3 regions of the Pseudomonas sp. zfem002 genome follow, and region 2 is predicted to be linked to each of the others. Evidence: predicted binding sites of a transcription regulator. Region 2 holds the regulator's gene; each other region holds the start of a gene.
What was found. The regulator sigma-54, encoded in region 2, starts transcription at its own class of promoters, with help from an activator protein. The targets are predictions, from matches to a motif close to ANTGGCATNNANNTTGCTNT.
Positions count from the first base shown of each region.

Region 1 (5,013 bases), on a different contig from region 2:
CCAGCAGTTCATCGCGCAGGTGGTCGAGACGCGGGCGTAGCTGGCTGCCGAGATCGCGGCGCGGAATCTCCGGTGCGCGTCCCTCGGCGTGCCAGCCCGACAGTGCACCATATTGAAGCAGCCTGTTGGCTTCGATCTGATCGGCGAAGAAATCCGCGGCTCGCTGTTCGTCCAGGCCATGGCTGGAGGACTGCCGTCGGGCCTGATCCAGCACCTGGCGCTCGCGCGGGGCGACCTGCACGGGATGGCCGTGGTCCCATTTGTACAGGGCCACCGCCTCGGCCAGGTCGAGGCGCTGGTCGATGCTGTCGAGCAAGGCAGTCAGGGTGCTGGGCGCCGCAGTGGAAAAGGTCTGGCTGCTGGCGGGGGCCTGCTGCGCCTTTTCCGCCAGCGGCAAGCCCGGGGTTCCGGCGTAGAACACGATCAGCTCGGCGCCCTGGCTGCCGCTGCGCCCGCGGTGCACGCGATCCATGACTTCGGCCAGGGCCTCGCCGGCCTGTACCCGCGTGCGCTGGCCCTCGCGGGTTTCCACCTGCAGTTCGCCTGCCAGCAGGTAGCCGGCGTTGGGCGACGGATGGCGATGCCAGTCCAGGGTGGTATTGGGCGGGATGCGGATCTTCAGCAGGCTCAGTTCGGGCGTGCCAGTCGCATAGCTCGGGTAGGGCGAGCCGTCCCAGGCGGCGCTGGCGCGGAGCAGGAGCTGCGTTTCGGTGGTGTCGCTGGAGGGCGTGGTGCCGCAGGCGCTGATGAAGGCCAGCAGGCTGAGCAGGGAAAGGCGGCGAATCATGGCGTGGCCTCGCTGAAGGGGAAGCGGGCCAGCATGGGTGACCTGGAAAGGCTGAACTATCAGCCGGGGAGTCACCGCCTGTAAGAAAAAGGCCTCCCGAAGGAGGCCTTTTCCGACTACGTCGCTTGCGCGAGCGTCACTGGATCAGCAGCTGTAGTACAGATCGTATTCCAGTGGGTGTACGAAGGTGCGAACCTTGATTTCTTCTTCCGATTTCAGCGCGATGTAGGCATCGATGAAGTCGTCGGAGAATACGCCGCCCTTGGTCAGGAAGGCGCGGCCCTTGTCCAGCTCTTCCAGGGCTTCTTTCAGGCTGCCGCAAACCTGCGGGATTTCCTTGGCCTCTTCAGGCGGCAGGTCGTACAGGTTCTTGTCGGCGGCATCGCCTGGGTGGATCTTGTTCTGGATACCGTCCAGACCGGCCATCAGCAGGGCAGCGAAGGCCAGGTACGGGTTGGCAGCCGGGTCCGGGAAGCGTGCTTCGATACGACGGGCTTTCGGGCTGCCGACGTAAGGAATACGGATCGAGGCGGAACGGTTGCGCGCCGAGTAGGCCAGCATTACCGGAGCTTCGAAACCTGGAACCAGACGCTTGTAGGAGTTGGTTGCCGGGTTGGTGAAGCCGTTCAGGGCCTTGCCGTGCTTGATGATGCCGCCGATGAAGTACAGGGCGGTGTCGGACAGACCGGCATAGCCTTCGCCGGCGAAGGTGTTCTTGCCGTCTTTCCAGATCGACATGTGGACGTGCATGCCCGAGCCGTTGTCGCCGTACAGAGGCTTCGGCATGAAGGTCGCGGTGCGGCCGTAGGCATCGGCAACGTTGTGCACGACGTATTTCAGGGTCTGAACTTCGTCAGCCTTCTTCACCAGGGTGTTGAACTTGACGCCGATTTCGTTCTGGCCGGCAGTCGCCACTTCGTGGTGGTGAACTTCGACGGACTGACCCATCTCTTCCAGTGCGTTGCACATGGCGGTACGGATTTCGTGGTCGTGGTCGAACGGCGGAACCGGGAAGTAGCCGCCCTTGACGCCTGGACGGTGGCCTTTGTTGCCGCCTTCGACGTCCTGGTCGGACATCCAGGAGCCTTGTTCGGAGAAGATCTTGAACATCGAGCCGGAGATGTCGGACTTGAACTTCACTTCGTCGAAGATGAAGAACTCAGGCTCTGGACCGGCGAACACGGTGTCACCGATCAGGGTGCTTTTCAGGTATTCCTCGGCGCGCTTGGCGATCGCACGTGGGTCGCGATCGTAGCCTTGCATGCTGGAAGGTTCGATGATGTCGCAGACCAGGATCAGGGTCGGCTCTTCGGTGAACGGGTCCAGGACGGCGGTGTCGTCGACCGGCATCAGGATCATGTCGGATGCTTCGATGCCTTTCCAGCCAGCGATGGAGGAACCGTCGAACATCTTGCCGACTTCGAAGAAGTCGTCATCCAGCGCATCACGGGCTGGCATGGTCACGTGGTGCTGAGTGCCGCGGGTGTCAGTGAAGCGCAGATCAATCCATTTAACGTCATGATCTTTGATGAGTTGAACCGACTTCGACATAGTGTCCTCCGGGTGGGGTAGAGCGTGCCTGTGCAGCCCTTCAATTTGGGTGATGCCGGGCGCGAATAGTCGGCCAGGGCAACCTGCATCACAAGGGAGCAAATTGCATGCCAGTGCCCGGAAATGGGATTTATGCCCCCTTTTCTCGCGTTTCAGCCCTTTCTGTAGGAAATCTCGATTTTTTCTGCACTCTTTAGATGCGCAAAAAAGCCAGGGCGAACCAAAATGGTGCATCGTAAAGCGATCGGACAAAAGTTGGTCAAACCTTGAGCAATTTCCGCTATAATCCGCGCCCCCCTTTTTCGGCTGGCCGCTCGCGCGCTGTTTTTCATGAAACTGATCGTCAAAGTCTTTCCAGAAATCACCATCAAGAGCCGCCCGGTCCGCAAGCGGTTCATCCGTCAGCTCGGCCGTAACATCCGTGCCGTGCTGCGTGAACTCGATCCCGAGGTCAAGGTCGACGGCGTCTGGGACAACCTCGAAGTGGTCACCCGCATCGAGGACGAGAAAGTGCTGCGCGAGATGACCGAGCGCCTGACCTGCATGCCGGGGATCGCGCATTTCCTGCAGGTCGACGAATACCCGCTGGGCGACTTCGACGACATCGTCGCCAAGTGCAAGACGCATTTCGGCCACCTGCTGGCCGGCAAGCGCTTCGCCGTGCGCTGCAAGCGCGGCGGCCACCACGATTTCACCTCGATGGACGTCGACCGCTATGTCGGCAGCCAGCTGCGCCAGCAGTGCGGCGCAGCCGGCATCGACCTGCGCACCCCGGAAGTGGAAGTGCGCATCGAGATCCGCGACAAGCGCCTGTACGTGATCCACAACCAGCACAAGGGCATCGGCGGCTACCCGCTGGGCGCGCTGGAGCAGACCCTGGTGCTGATGTCCGGTGGCTTCGACTCCACCGTGGCGGCCTTCCAGATGATGCGCCGCGGCCTGATGACCCACTTCTGCTTCTTCAACCTCGGCGGCCGCGCCCATGAGCTGGGGGTGATGGAAGTCGCCCACTACCTGTGGAAGAAGTACGGCAGCAGCCAGCGCGTGCTGTTCGTCAGCGTGCCGTTCGAGGAAGTGGTCGGCGAGATCCTCGGCAAGGTCGACAACAGCTACATGGGTGTGACCCTCAAGCGCATGATGCTGCGCGCCGCCACCAAGGTTGCCGACCGTCTGGAAATCGATGCGCTGGTGACCGGCGAGGCGATTTCCCAGGTGTCCAGCCAGACCCTGCCGAACCTCGCGGTGATCGACTCGGCCACCGAGAAGCTGGTGCTGCGCCCGCTGCTGGCCAGCCACAAGCAGGACATCATCGACCAGGCCAACCAGATCGGCACCGCCGAGTTCGCCAAGCACATGCCGGAATACTGCGGCGTGATCTCGGTGAACCCGACCACCTGCGCCAAGCGCCACCGTGTCGACCATGAAGAGAAGCAGTTCGACATGGACGTGCTGGAGCGCGCCCTGGAGCGCGCCCGCTACATTTCCATCGACAACGTGATCGACGAACTCGGCCAGGACATCCAGGTCGAAGAGCTGAGCGAGGCCCTGCCGGGCCAGATCGTCATCGACATCCGTCACCCGGATGCCCAGGAAGACGAACCCCTGAAGCTCGACGGCATCGAAGTCCAGGCCGTGCCGTTCTACGCCCTGAACAGCCGCTTCAAGCACCTGGATGGCAACCGTCAGTATTTGCTCTATTGCGATAAAGGTGTCATGAGCCGCCTGCATGCTCATCACCTGCTCAGTGAGGGACACGCCAATGTGCGCGTTTATCGCCCCGCCTAGGAAGCACGATGGCGACCGCTCTCGCCATCGTCCTCCCGACCGGATTTCCTGCTCCGACTACTGAAACCCGCTGCCCTGGCGGCGGCACCGAATACCTGAGATCGAGATACACACAGTGATTGAGAATCTGCGCAACATCGCCATCATCGCCCACGTTGACCATGGCAAAACCACCCTGGTCGACAAACTCCTGCGCCAGTCCGGCACCCTGGAGCGTAACGAGCTCAACGACGAGCGCGTCATGGACTCCAACGACCAGGAAAAAGAGCGCGGCATTACCATTCTGGCGAAGAACACCGCCATCAACTGGAATGGCTACCACATCAACATCGTCGACACCCCCGGCCACGCCGACTTCGGTGGCGAGGTAGAGCGCGTGATGTCGATGGTCGACTCCGTGCTGCTGCTGGTCGACGCCCAGGACGGCCCTATGCCGCAAACCCGCTTCGTGACCAAGAAGGCCTTCGAAGCCGGTCTGAAGCCGATCGTCGTGATCAACAAGGTCGACCGTCCGGGCGCGCGTCCTGACTGGGTTCTGGACCAGATCTTCGACCTGTTCGACAACCTCGGTGCCACCGACGAACAGCTGGACTTCAAAGTCGTCTACGCCTCGGCCCTGAACGGCATCGCCGGTCTGGACCACACCGAGATGGCCGAAGACATGACCCCGCTGTACCAGTCGATCGTCGACAACGTGCCTGCGCCGGCCGTTGACCGCGATGGTCCGTTCCAGATGCAGATCTCCGCTCTGGACTACAACAGCTTCCTGGGTGTGATCGGTGTTGGCCGTATCGCCCGTGGTCGCGTCAAGCCGAACACCCCGGTGGTCGCCATCGACACCGACGGCAAGCGCCGCAACGGCCGTATCCTCAAGCTGATGGGCCACCACG
Region 1 covers NZ_JAVYJH010000010.1:112,955-117,967, reverse strand. Annotated here, with positions in the region: gene aroQ (gamma subclass chorismate mutase AroQ) at 1-787, opposite strand, end outside; gene glnA (type I glutamate--ammonia ligase) at 932-2,338, opposite strand; gene thiI (tRNA uracil 4-sulfurtransferase ThiI) at 2,669-4,123, shown strand; gene typA (translational GTPase TypA) at 4,239-5,013, shown strand, end outside.
Region 1: glnA (type I glutamate--ammonia ligase) is a predicted target of sigma-54. The motif match lies at 2,434-2,453, and genes of this name have one in related genera.

Region 2 (5,013 bases):
TACCGCAACCTCTGTGGGCAAGCCGGCTTATTTCGAACAGCAGCAGGACGCCGCCAAGCCGGACAAGATGCAGGGCTACGCCAAGCAGATCCAGTACCAGGCGGGCCGTGACCTCATCGTGCTGACCGACCAGGCCAAGGTGGTCAACGCCGGCAACACCACCGAAGGCGAGAAGATCGTCTACAACTCCAAGACCCAGGTCGCTACTGCCGGTCGCGGCGGCAAGGACATCCAGACACCACGTCAGCGTATCGACATGGTGATCCAGCCGAAGAAGAAGGCCGAGTAATGGCAACTCTCAAAGCCCAGCATCTGGCCAAGAGCTACAAGAGCCGGCAAGTCGTGCGTGACGTCAGCCTGTCCATCGACAGCGGCCAGATCGTCGGCCTGCTGGGGCCCAACGGCGCCGGCAAGACCACCTGCTTCTACATGATCGTCGGCCTGGTCCAGGCCGATCAGGGCCGCGTCCTGATCGACGACCTGGACGTCAGCCACCAGCCGATGCACGGTCGCGCCCGCGCCGGCATCGGCTATCTGCCGCAGGAAGCGTCGATCTTCCGCAAGCTGTCGGTGGCCGACAACATCATGGCCATCCTGGAAACCCGCAAGGACCTCGATCGCGATGGGCGCCGCAAGGAGCTGGAAAGCCTGCTGCAGGAATTCCACATCAGCCACATCCGCGACAACCTAGGCATGAGTCTGTCCGGTGGCGAGCGTCGCCGCGTGGAAATCGCCCGCGCCCTGGCGACCGCACCAAAGTTCATCCTGCTCGACGAACCCTTTGCCGGTGTCGACCCGATTTCGGTCGGCGACATCAAGCAGATCATCCACCACCTGAAGGCCAAGGGCATCGGCGTTCTGATCACCGACCACAACGTCCGTGAGACCCTGGATATCTGCGAAACCGCTTACATCGTCAACGATGGTCAACTGATCGCCGAAGGCGACTCGGAAACCATCCTGGCCAACCAGTTGGTGAAAGAGGTGTACCTCGGCCACGAGTTCCGCTTGTAGGTTCGAGGTCGTTGGAATGACCGGGCGCTGGCCTTAAGCCACTATTCGCGGCTTAATTGTTACAGCGCTCTAGGCAAACGCTACAATTTCAGGCATATATCTTGCTTAAAATTGGCGCCCCGCGTCCGTGTAGTAGATGGCGCATGCGCGCCGGCGAATAAGGTGTTAAGCCCCAGCCATGAAACCATCGCTCGTCCTAAGAATGGGCCAGCAACTGACGATGACCCCGCAGTTGCAACAGGCCATACGTCTGCTCCAGCTTTCCACGCTGGACCTGCAGCAGGAAATCCAGGAAGCCCTGGAGTCCAACCCGATGCTCGAACGTCAGGAAGAAGGCGACGACTTCGACAACAGCGACCCCATGGCCGACAACGCCGAGAGCAAGCCGGTCGCGGAAACGCAGGAAAGCAGCTTCGAACAGTCCGCACCGAGTGCGGAGAACCTCGAAGAAGGCGAATGGAACGAGCGCATCCCCAACGAACTGCCGGTCGACACTGCCTGGGAAGACATCTACCAGACCAGCGCCAGCAGCCTGCCCAGCAATGACGACGACGAGTGGGACTTCACCACCCGCACCTCGGCGGGCGAGAGCCTGCAGAGCCACCTGCTCTGGCAACTGAACCTGGCGCCGATGTCGGACACCGACCGGCTGATCGCCGTCACCCTGATCGACTGCATCAACAACCAGGGCTACCTCGACGAAACCCTGGAAGAAATCTGCGACTCCTTCGATCCCGAACTGGATATCGAGCTGGACGAGATCGAAGCCGTCCTGCACCGCATCCAGCAGTTCGAACCCGCCGGCATCGGCGCGCGCAACCTCGGCGAATGCCTGCTGCTGCAACTGCGTCAGCTGCCCGCCAATACGCCGTGGATGGGCGAAGCACAGCGCCTGGTCAGCGACTACATCGACCTGCTCGGCAGCCGTGACTACAGCCAGCTGATGCGCCGCATGAAGCTCAAGGAAGACGAACTGCGCCAGGTCATCGAACTGGTGCAGAGCCTCAATCCGCGCCCTGGCTCGCAGATCGAATCCAGCGAGCCCGAATACGTGGTTCCCGACGTGATCGTGCGCAAGGACAACGAGCGCTGGCTGGTGGAACTCAACCAGGAAGCAGTACCGCGCCTGCGGGTCAACCCGCAGTACGCCGGTTTCGTCCGCCGCGCCGACACCAGCGCCGACAACACCTTCATGCGCAACCAGTTGCAGGAAGCGCGCTGGTTCATCAAGAGCCTGCAGAGCCGTAACGAAACCCTGATGAAGGTGGCGACCCAGATCGTCGAGCACCAGCGCGGTTTCCTCGACCATGGCGACGAGGCCATGAAGCCGCTGGTCCTGCACGACATCGCCGAGGCGGTGGGCATGCACGAATCGACCATCTCCCGGGTGACCACGCAGAAATACATGCACACGCCCCGCGGAATCTATGAGCTGAAGTACTTTTTCTCCAGCCATGTGAGCACCTCCGAAGGGGGGGAATGCTCCTCCACCGCTATCCGCGCGATCATCAAGAAACTGGTTGCCGCGGAAAATCAGAAAAAGCCATTGAGTGACAGCAAGATCGCTGGTTTACTGGAGGCACAAGGCATCCAGGTAGCACGTCGCACCGTCGCCAAGTACCGCGAGTCGCTCGGCATCGCACCCTCGAGTGAACGCAAGCGATTGATGTGACAGTTCCTGAGATGTGCCATCGCAATTCAGTGGCAGGCGCAACACCTGCCTCTTTATGCACGGCAACAAAGGAGAAGCAGTATGCAAGTCAACATCAGTGGACAACATGTAGAAGTCACTCCACCGCTTCGTGAATATGTCGAATCGAAGCTGAAGCGTCTGGAGGGTCATTTCGACAGGATCACCAACGTGCAGGTCATCATGAAGGTCGAGAAACTCCAGCAGAAAGTGGAGGCGACCTTGCAGATTCCGGGTGGTGAAGTGGTTGCGAATGCCGAAGACGCCGACATGTATGCCGCCATCGACTCCTTGACCGACAAGCTCGACCGCCAACTGAAAAAACACAAGGAAAAACAGCAAAGTCTGCTGCAAGGTGCAGCGGCACGCTGATCCCCCTCATCCATGATCCGACTTGAATCCATCCTGACCCCCGGCCGTTCCCTGGTGAACGTGCCGGGCGGCAGTAAAAAGCGCGTACTCGAACAGATCGCCAACCTGATCGGCCAGGAAGTCCCCGAGCTGGACACCCAGGACGTATTCAAAAGCCTGATCGACCGGGAAAAACTCGGCTCGACGGGTTTCGGCAACGGCATCGCCATTCCCCACTGCCGCCTCAAGGGCTGCAACAGTCCAATCAGCGCGCTGCTGCATCTGGACGCCCCCATCGATTTCGACGCCATCGACGGCGCCCCGGTAGACCTGCTGTTCGTCCTGCTGGTACCGGAAGCCGCCACCGATGCGCACCTTGAGCTGCTGCGCCAGATCGCCAGCATGCTTGACCGCAAGGACGTGCGTGACCGACTGCGCGCCGCCCCGAGCAGCACCGCCCTTTACCAGGTTGTCCTGGACGAGCAGAACGGAAGCTGACCATGCGCCTGATCATTGTCAGCGGCCGTTCCGGATCCGGCAAAAGCACCGCCCTCGATGTCCTGGAAGACAATGGTTTCTACTGTATCGACAACCTCCCCGCCGGCCTGTTGCCGCAGTTGGCGGAGAGCGCGCTGATCAACACCGAATTGCTGCAACCGCGGGTCGCGGTGTCGATCGACGCCCGCAACCTGCCCAGCCACCTGACGCGCTTCCCGGAATTGCTCGACGAAGCCCGCGCACGGCACATCCAGTGCGATGTCCTGTATCTGGATGCAGACGAAGAAACCCTGCTCAAGCGTTTTTCCGAAACCCGTCGACGCCACCCGCTGACCAACCAGGACCGTTCCCTGGCCGAGGCGATCCGTGTCGAAAGCGACCTGCTCGGCCCCATCGCCGACCTCGCGGACCTGAAGATCGACACCACCAGCCTGAACCTGTATCAGCTGCGTGACACGATCAAGCTGCGCCTGCTCAACCAGCCGGAGCCCGGCACCGCCTTCCTCATCGAGTCCTTCGGCTTCAAGCGCGGCATGCCGGTCGATGCCGACCTGGTGTTCGATGTTCGCTGCCTGCCCAATCCGTACTGGAAACCCGAGCTGCGCGAGCATTCGGGCCAGGATCAACCGGTCATCGACTACCTGGCGACACAGCCCGACGTAGAAGAGATGTTCCAGGACATTTCGTCCTACCTGCTGAAATGGTTGCCGCGCTTCGCCGCCAGCAACCGCGCTTATGTCACCATTGCCATCGGCTGCACGGGTGGCCACCATCGCTCCGTCTACCTGACCGAACGTCTGGGCCAATTGCTGCAACCCATATTGAAGAACGTCCAGGTCCGCCACCGAGACCTCTAGTCCACAGGATTCCACGCGCGATGCCCGCAATCGAAATCGAGATCATCAACAAGCTGGGGCTGCATGCCCGTGCCGCCGCCAAGTTCGTCGGGGTGGCCGGCAAGTTTCCCTGTGCGGTCAAGGTTGGACGGGCGGCGGACCGACTGGTCGACGGCAAGAGCATCATGGCCGTGATGATGCTGGCCGCCGGCAAGGGCACCCAGGTGCACCTGCTGACCGAAGGGGACGAGGATCAGGCAGCGCTGGATGCACTGATCGAGTTGATCAACAACCGGTTCGACGAAGGCGAGTGATCCCCTTCAACAAAAAAGCCCGCCAATTGGCGGGCTTTTTCATGCATCACGACAACGCGGTATCCATCACCATCATCAGACAGAAACCGACGCAGAGCCCCAGACTGGCCAGACGATGATGACCATTGGCCCGTGACTCGGGAATGATCTCCTGGGTCACCACCAGCAACATGGCCCCGGCCGCAAAAGCCAGGCCCAGCGGCAACAGCAGCTCGGCCACCTTCACCAGCCAGGCGCAGAGTATCGCTGCAGCAGGCTCCACCAGCCCCGACGCCGCGCCGATCAGGAAGGCCTTGAAACGCGCCATCCC
Region 2 covers NZ_JAVYJH010000002.1:120,216-125,228, forward strand. Annotated here, with positions in the region: gene lptA (lipopolysaccharide transport periplasmic protein LptA) at 1-289, shown strand, start outside; gene lptB (LPS export ABC transporter ATP-binding protein) at 289-1,014, shown strand; gene RTI28_RS03860 (RNA polymerase factor sigma-54) at 1,193-2,686, shown strand; gene hpf (ribosome hibernation-promoting factor, HPF/YfiA family) at 2,768-3,076, shown strand; gene ptsN (PTS IIA-like nitrogen regulatory protein PtsN) at 3,089-3,553, shown strand; gene rapZ (RNase adapter RapZ) at 3,556-4,410, shown strand; gene RTI28_RS03880 (HPr family phosphocarrier protein) at 4,431-4,703, shown strand; gene RTI28_RS03885 (ZIP family metal transporter) at 4,750-5,013, opposite strand, start outside.

Region 3 (5,013 bases), on a different contig from region 2:
GCCGGTGGAGTCGATGCTCAGGCTGGACAGCAGGCCGGTGGCATAACCGTCCTGGGTTGGCGGCAGGCGCGCGGTATCGGTGTTGTAGGAGGTGGTCGAACTCATGTCCAGACGCACACCGGCGGGGTTGGCGGCGGAACCGTTGGAACCCCAGGTACCGGTCGTGGCGTTGTAGGTCGCCGGAATCCAGCCCTTCACGGTGAAGACGTTGTTGACCACGGAGAAGCTGTCATCCGGAGCCACCGTACCAGTCATGGTGTTGATGCTGCCGTCGGACTTGAAGGTCATGGTACCCACCAGCGGCGTGGTGCTGGCCGGGTTCTGCGGGTTGCGCCCGTCGATCAGGGAGTACATGGTCCAGGTGTTCTGGTCGGTCTTGCGATAGTACTGCTCCAGGGTGTGCTTGTTGCCCTGGGTATCGTAGATCTCGGTCGAGAACTTCTTGGTGTAGGTGGTTTCGTCGGTCGGCACGAAGGTCGGGCCTGGCGGCGTCGCGGTCGGCAACGCAATCGGGGTGGCCTCGGAGTTCAGGTTGATGCCCTGGGTGACCAGGCTGGTGGGCTTCGGCGGCTGCGACAGGGTATCGATCTTGAGGTCGGTCAGGCTGGACGTCAGGATCTTGCCGTTTTCGTCGGCGGCATAGCCCTGCAGGCGCAGGCCGTCGGAGGTGACGACATAGCTGTCCTTGCTGGTCTGGAAAGCACCGGCACGGGTGTAGCTGAGCGAGCCGTTGTCGCTGAGCACGAAGAAGCCCTGACCCTGGATCGCCATGTCCAGCACGTTGCCGGTGTTGTTCACGTCACCCTGGCCGAACTGCTGGGAAATCGCCGCCAGACTCACGCCGTTGCCGACGGTCTTGCTGCCCACGCCCAGCTTGCTCGCCGAGTACACGTCCTGGAATTCCGCACGGGACGATTTGAAGCCGTTGGTGGCAACGTTGGCGATGTTGTTGCCGGTCACGTCCAGTTGCTTGTTTGCCGCATAGAGACCGCTAAGGCCGATATTGAAGGACATCTTTCACTCCTGTGCCGTTAGCCGGCTCTATATACCGATGGTTTGCACTTTGGACAGCGCGACGCTGCCCTGACCGGCGAGATTGAGCATCATCTCGCCCCCTGTCTGACTGATGGTGACGCTGCTCACCGTGGCTGGCAGCAAGGTGTACATTTCCGCCTCCTTGCCATCGACCTTGGTGGTGGCCTTGAACGTGTAGGTACCTGGCGACAGCACCTCGCCCTTCTCGTTCTTGCCGTCCCAGACGAAGGACGCATTGCCGGCCTTCTGCTCACCCAACTGCAGGGTACGCACGACGTTGCCGTCCTTGTCCTTGATGGTCACGGTGGCGCTGCTCACCGACTGCGGCACGACCACCGAACCGGTCATGCTCTTGGTGGTGTCGACCACCGCCTTGTCGGTCTGGGCGATCACCGAGCGACCGACCAGCGACGAGGCCTGCAGGGCCTGGGACGATTTGTAGTTGCCGGAAATCGCGGTGACCGACTCGTTCAGCGTGGTGATGCCTTCGAGGCTGCTGAATTGCGCCAGCTGGGCGACGAACTCGCTGTTGTCCTGCGGATCCAGCGGGTTCTGGTGCTGCATCTGGGTTACCAGCAGCTGCAGGAACGCATCCTTGCCCAGCGTCTTGCCGCCGGTCTTGCTGTTGGTGGACGACGCGACACTGGTCTGGTCGGTGGTGGAAGTTTTCTTGACCCCGGACGCCTTGATGACGTCGTTGAGGTTCGTTGCGGAGGTCGTATCGTTGACACTGGCCATTGGCTCGGTCCCTCAATCACTGACCCAGGGTCAGTACTTTCTGCATCATGGTCTTGGCCGTGTTCATCAACTCGGCGTTGGTCTGGAACGAGCGGCTGGCCGAGATCATGTCGGCCATTTCCTCGACCACGTTGACGTTCGGGTAGTAGACGTAGCCGTCCTTGTTCGCCGCCGGGTGATTCGGCTCGTAGCGCGCCTCGAGGTTGCTCTGGTCCTCGACCACGCCGAGTACCTGCACGCCCTGCCCCGCCGCATCCTGGTCCTGGAACAGCGACTGGCTGCCGTTCTGCGCCTGCTGGAAGGTGGTGGCGAACACCGGGTGACGGGCGCGGTAGGTCTGGTCGATGCTCGACGAGACGGTCTCGGCGTTGGCGATGTTCGAGGCGACGGTGTTCAGACGGGTGGTCTGGGCACTCATGCCGCTACCGGCGATGTTGAAAACACTGGCGAGGGACATGAATTACTCTCCGCGCAGGGCCGACACCAGCCCTTTGAATTTACTGTTGAGCAGCGTGAAGCTGGCCTGGAAACCCACGGCGTTCTCGGCGTAGTTCGACTGTTCGAGCTGCGCGTCGACGGTGTTCTGGTCGATCGAAGGCTGCATCGGCGTGCGGTACTGCAGCGACTCGTCGCTGAGGGTCACGCCCTCGGCATCGATATGCCGGGCATTGGTCCGGTCGAGGGCGAAGTGGCCGCCCTGCTGGGTCTTCTCGGTTTCGGCAGCGAGCACCTTGGAGAAGTCCATGTCCCGCGCCTTGTAGTTCGGCGTGTCGGCGTTGGCGATGTTGTTGGCCAGCACCTCGGCGCGCTGGGCGCGGAAGCCCAGGGCCTTTTCGTGGATACCGAGCGCTTTGTCGAAGCTGATGCTCATGTCGGGGAAACCTTCGAAGGTTGACCGGATGGTTCGTTGGCGATGAGAGAGCAAGTCCCATGCCAAGAAAGGAAACCCCAGTAAAACCGGGGTTTTCGCGGTTTTGCCGGGGGCGGCAATGCCAGAAAAGCGGCAATGGATTTCCGCTGGGTGTCGGCGATGGCGGCGAAAAGCGGCAATGGACCACGGAAAGCCGGCGCCAAGAGCATGTCATTTTGATGACTACTTCTATACCATCCAGCCCGCTCGCTGCGTGGCACTTAGCCATTACCACCAACAAGGCCTGGCCACGTAAGGACTCACCGTGATTTCGACGACGTTTAAGGAATAAACCGTGGCCTCGATGCTTTTCCCCAAGACCCTGCTCGCCCTGGCGGTTACCGCCACCACGCTCCCCGCCTATGCCGAAACCGTGCAGTTGACCAACGCCGGCTTCAAGAGCGAAAACCAGACCTACAGCGAAAACCTGGAGATCTCCGGCAGCTACAGCGGTAGCGGCAATGATGACCCCATCGAGCTGCATGGCAGCCATGTGCAGAAGGACCTGATCCTCAACGCCACTATCAACAGCACCGGCAATTTCGCCGGCGGCGTGGACATGGACTCGTTCGGAGATGGCCTTACATGGGCCAACAACCGGATTGATGGCGCTGTCATCAACAAGGGCAGCATCAGCGCCATCGGCGGCGGTGCCAATGCCTTGATGATCGACCCGGCCCTGATCGGCGGCAGCGTAATCAATGAAGGCCTGCTCTACGTCAAGGGCGAGCCCGTACTGGACGACGGCGATATCGATGTTGCTCGCGCCATTGACATTAACGGCTCGACCATCATCCGTGGCGACCTGATGAACACCGCCAGCGGTCGAATCATCGCCGAGGGCCCAGATGCCAAAGGCGTCAGCATGGAAGGGGGTCGCATGGTCGGCGCCTTGATCAACGATGGCCTGATCCAGGTCACCGGCAATCGCACCACTGCCATCGACATCAGCGGCATCCCGAGTCCTGACTGGTGGCTAGAACCGATCCGTGCCGAGCTGCATGTCATCGAGAACCACGGCACCATCATCGCCACTGGGCACGGCGCCGAAGGTATCCGCATCAATGGGGCCGTGCTCAGCTACGACACCGAGCAGATCGTCAACACCGGCACCATCCAGGCCTCTCGTGCAGCCATTGTGGTAGGCGACTATCTTCAGCGCAGCAAATACGATCTAGTCCTCCACAGTTCGCTGAACATCATTAACAGCGGCAAGATCATCTCCGAGAATTATGCGGTGGACTCCAGCGCAACCTATGACCCGGTCACGCTGGAAATGCAGAACGGCAGCCAGATCACCGGCAGCCTGCTCGGCTTAAACCGCATACTAGTCTCCGGCAATGCCGACTTCGCCGGCACCGGCAGCCAGGTCGGCGGCTACGACATCGACATGCAAGGTTTCGGGTTCGTCCAAGTAGCCAGTGGCAAAGAGAACAGCCCAGCCCGGCTCAACCTGCTCAACCCACACACCAACCTGAAAGGCAGCTTGGGTGTTTACGACAACTCGGTACTCAGCCTGAACCTGTCCAGCGCGACCAACCCTGACGTTGCAGTCCTCAACGTCGCCAGCCTCGCCTTCTTCAGCAAGAACGCCCAGATCACCCTGTCCGCTCAGGGCAGTGATTTTTCTGCCAAAGGCACCGAGTACAAGCTGCTCCAGGCTTATCAGCTCAGCGTAATTAATGACGCAGGTACAGGGATCGAGTCGGACACCAAGCTGAACCTGATCAGCTCCTCAGCACTGCTCAATATCGATAGCTACAAAGTGGAAAATAACACCCTGTTCGCCACCGTGACCGGTCGGGGCAAGGGTGAAGTAGACGACATCATCAGCGGCAACGGCGGCTCGGCGAACAGCCGCAAGGCCATCAGCAGCCTGGTCAATGACGGCGTGATCGGCCGCATCAGCGCACAAAACCCCAACGACCCGCTGCTGCAGACCCTGCTCAACTCCAACGAAGCCGACCTGACCCGCATCGCCGAACAACTGGCCCCGGAAACCAACGGCGGCGCGACCCAGGCCGCGACCACCAGCCAGAACCTGGTCAGCACCGCCACCGGCAACCGCACCAGCGGTCTGCGCGGCGCCTCGTCCGGCGACGCCTTCAAGGAAGCCGGCGTCTGGGTGCAGAGCCTGTACAGCGACGCCACCCAGGACCTGCGTGACGGCGTGGCCGGCTACAACGCCTACAGCCGCGGCATCGCGGTGGGCGCCGATGGCAAGCTGAACGACCAGCTGACCCTGGGCCTGGCCTACAGCTTCATCAACACCGATGTGAACGGCAAGAGTGGCAACAAGACCGAAGTCGACAGCCAAGCTTTCACCCTCT
Region 3 covers NZ_JAVYJH010000001.1:222,079-227,091, reverse strand. Annotated here, with positions in the region: gene flgE (flagellar hook protein FlgE) at 1-1,014, opposite strand, end outside; gene flgD (flagellar hook assembly protein FlgD) at 1,042-1,773, opposite strand; gene flgC (flagellar basal body rod protein FlgC) at 1,790-2,230, opposite strand; gene flgB (flagellar basal body rod protein FlgB) at 2,234-2,644, opposite strand; gene RTI28_RS00965 (autotransporter outer membrane beta-barrel domain-containing protein) at 2,988-5,013, shown strand, end outside.
Region 3: flgB (flagellar basal body rod protein FlgB) is a predicted target of sigma-54. The motif match lies at 2,692-2,711, and genes of this name have one in related genera.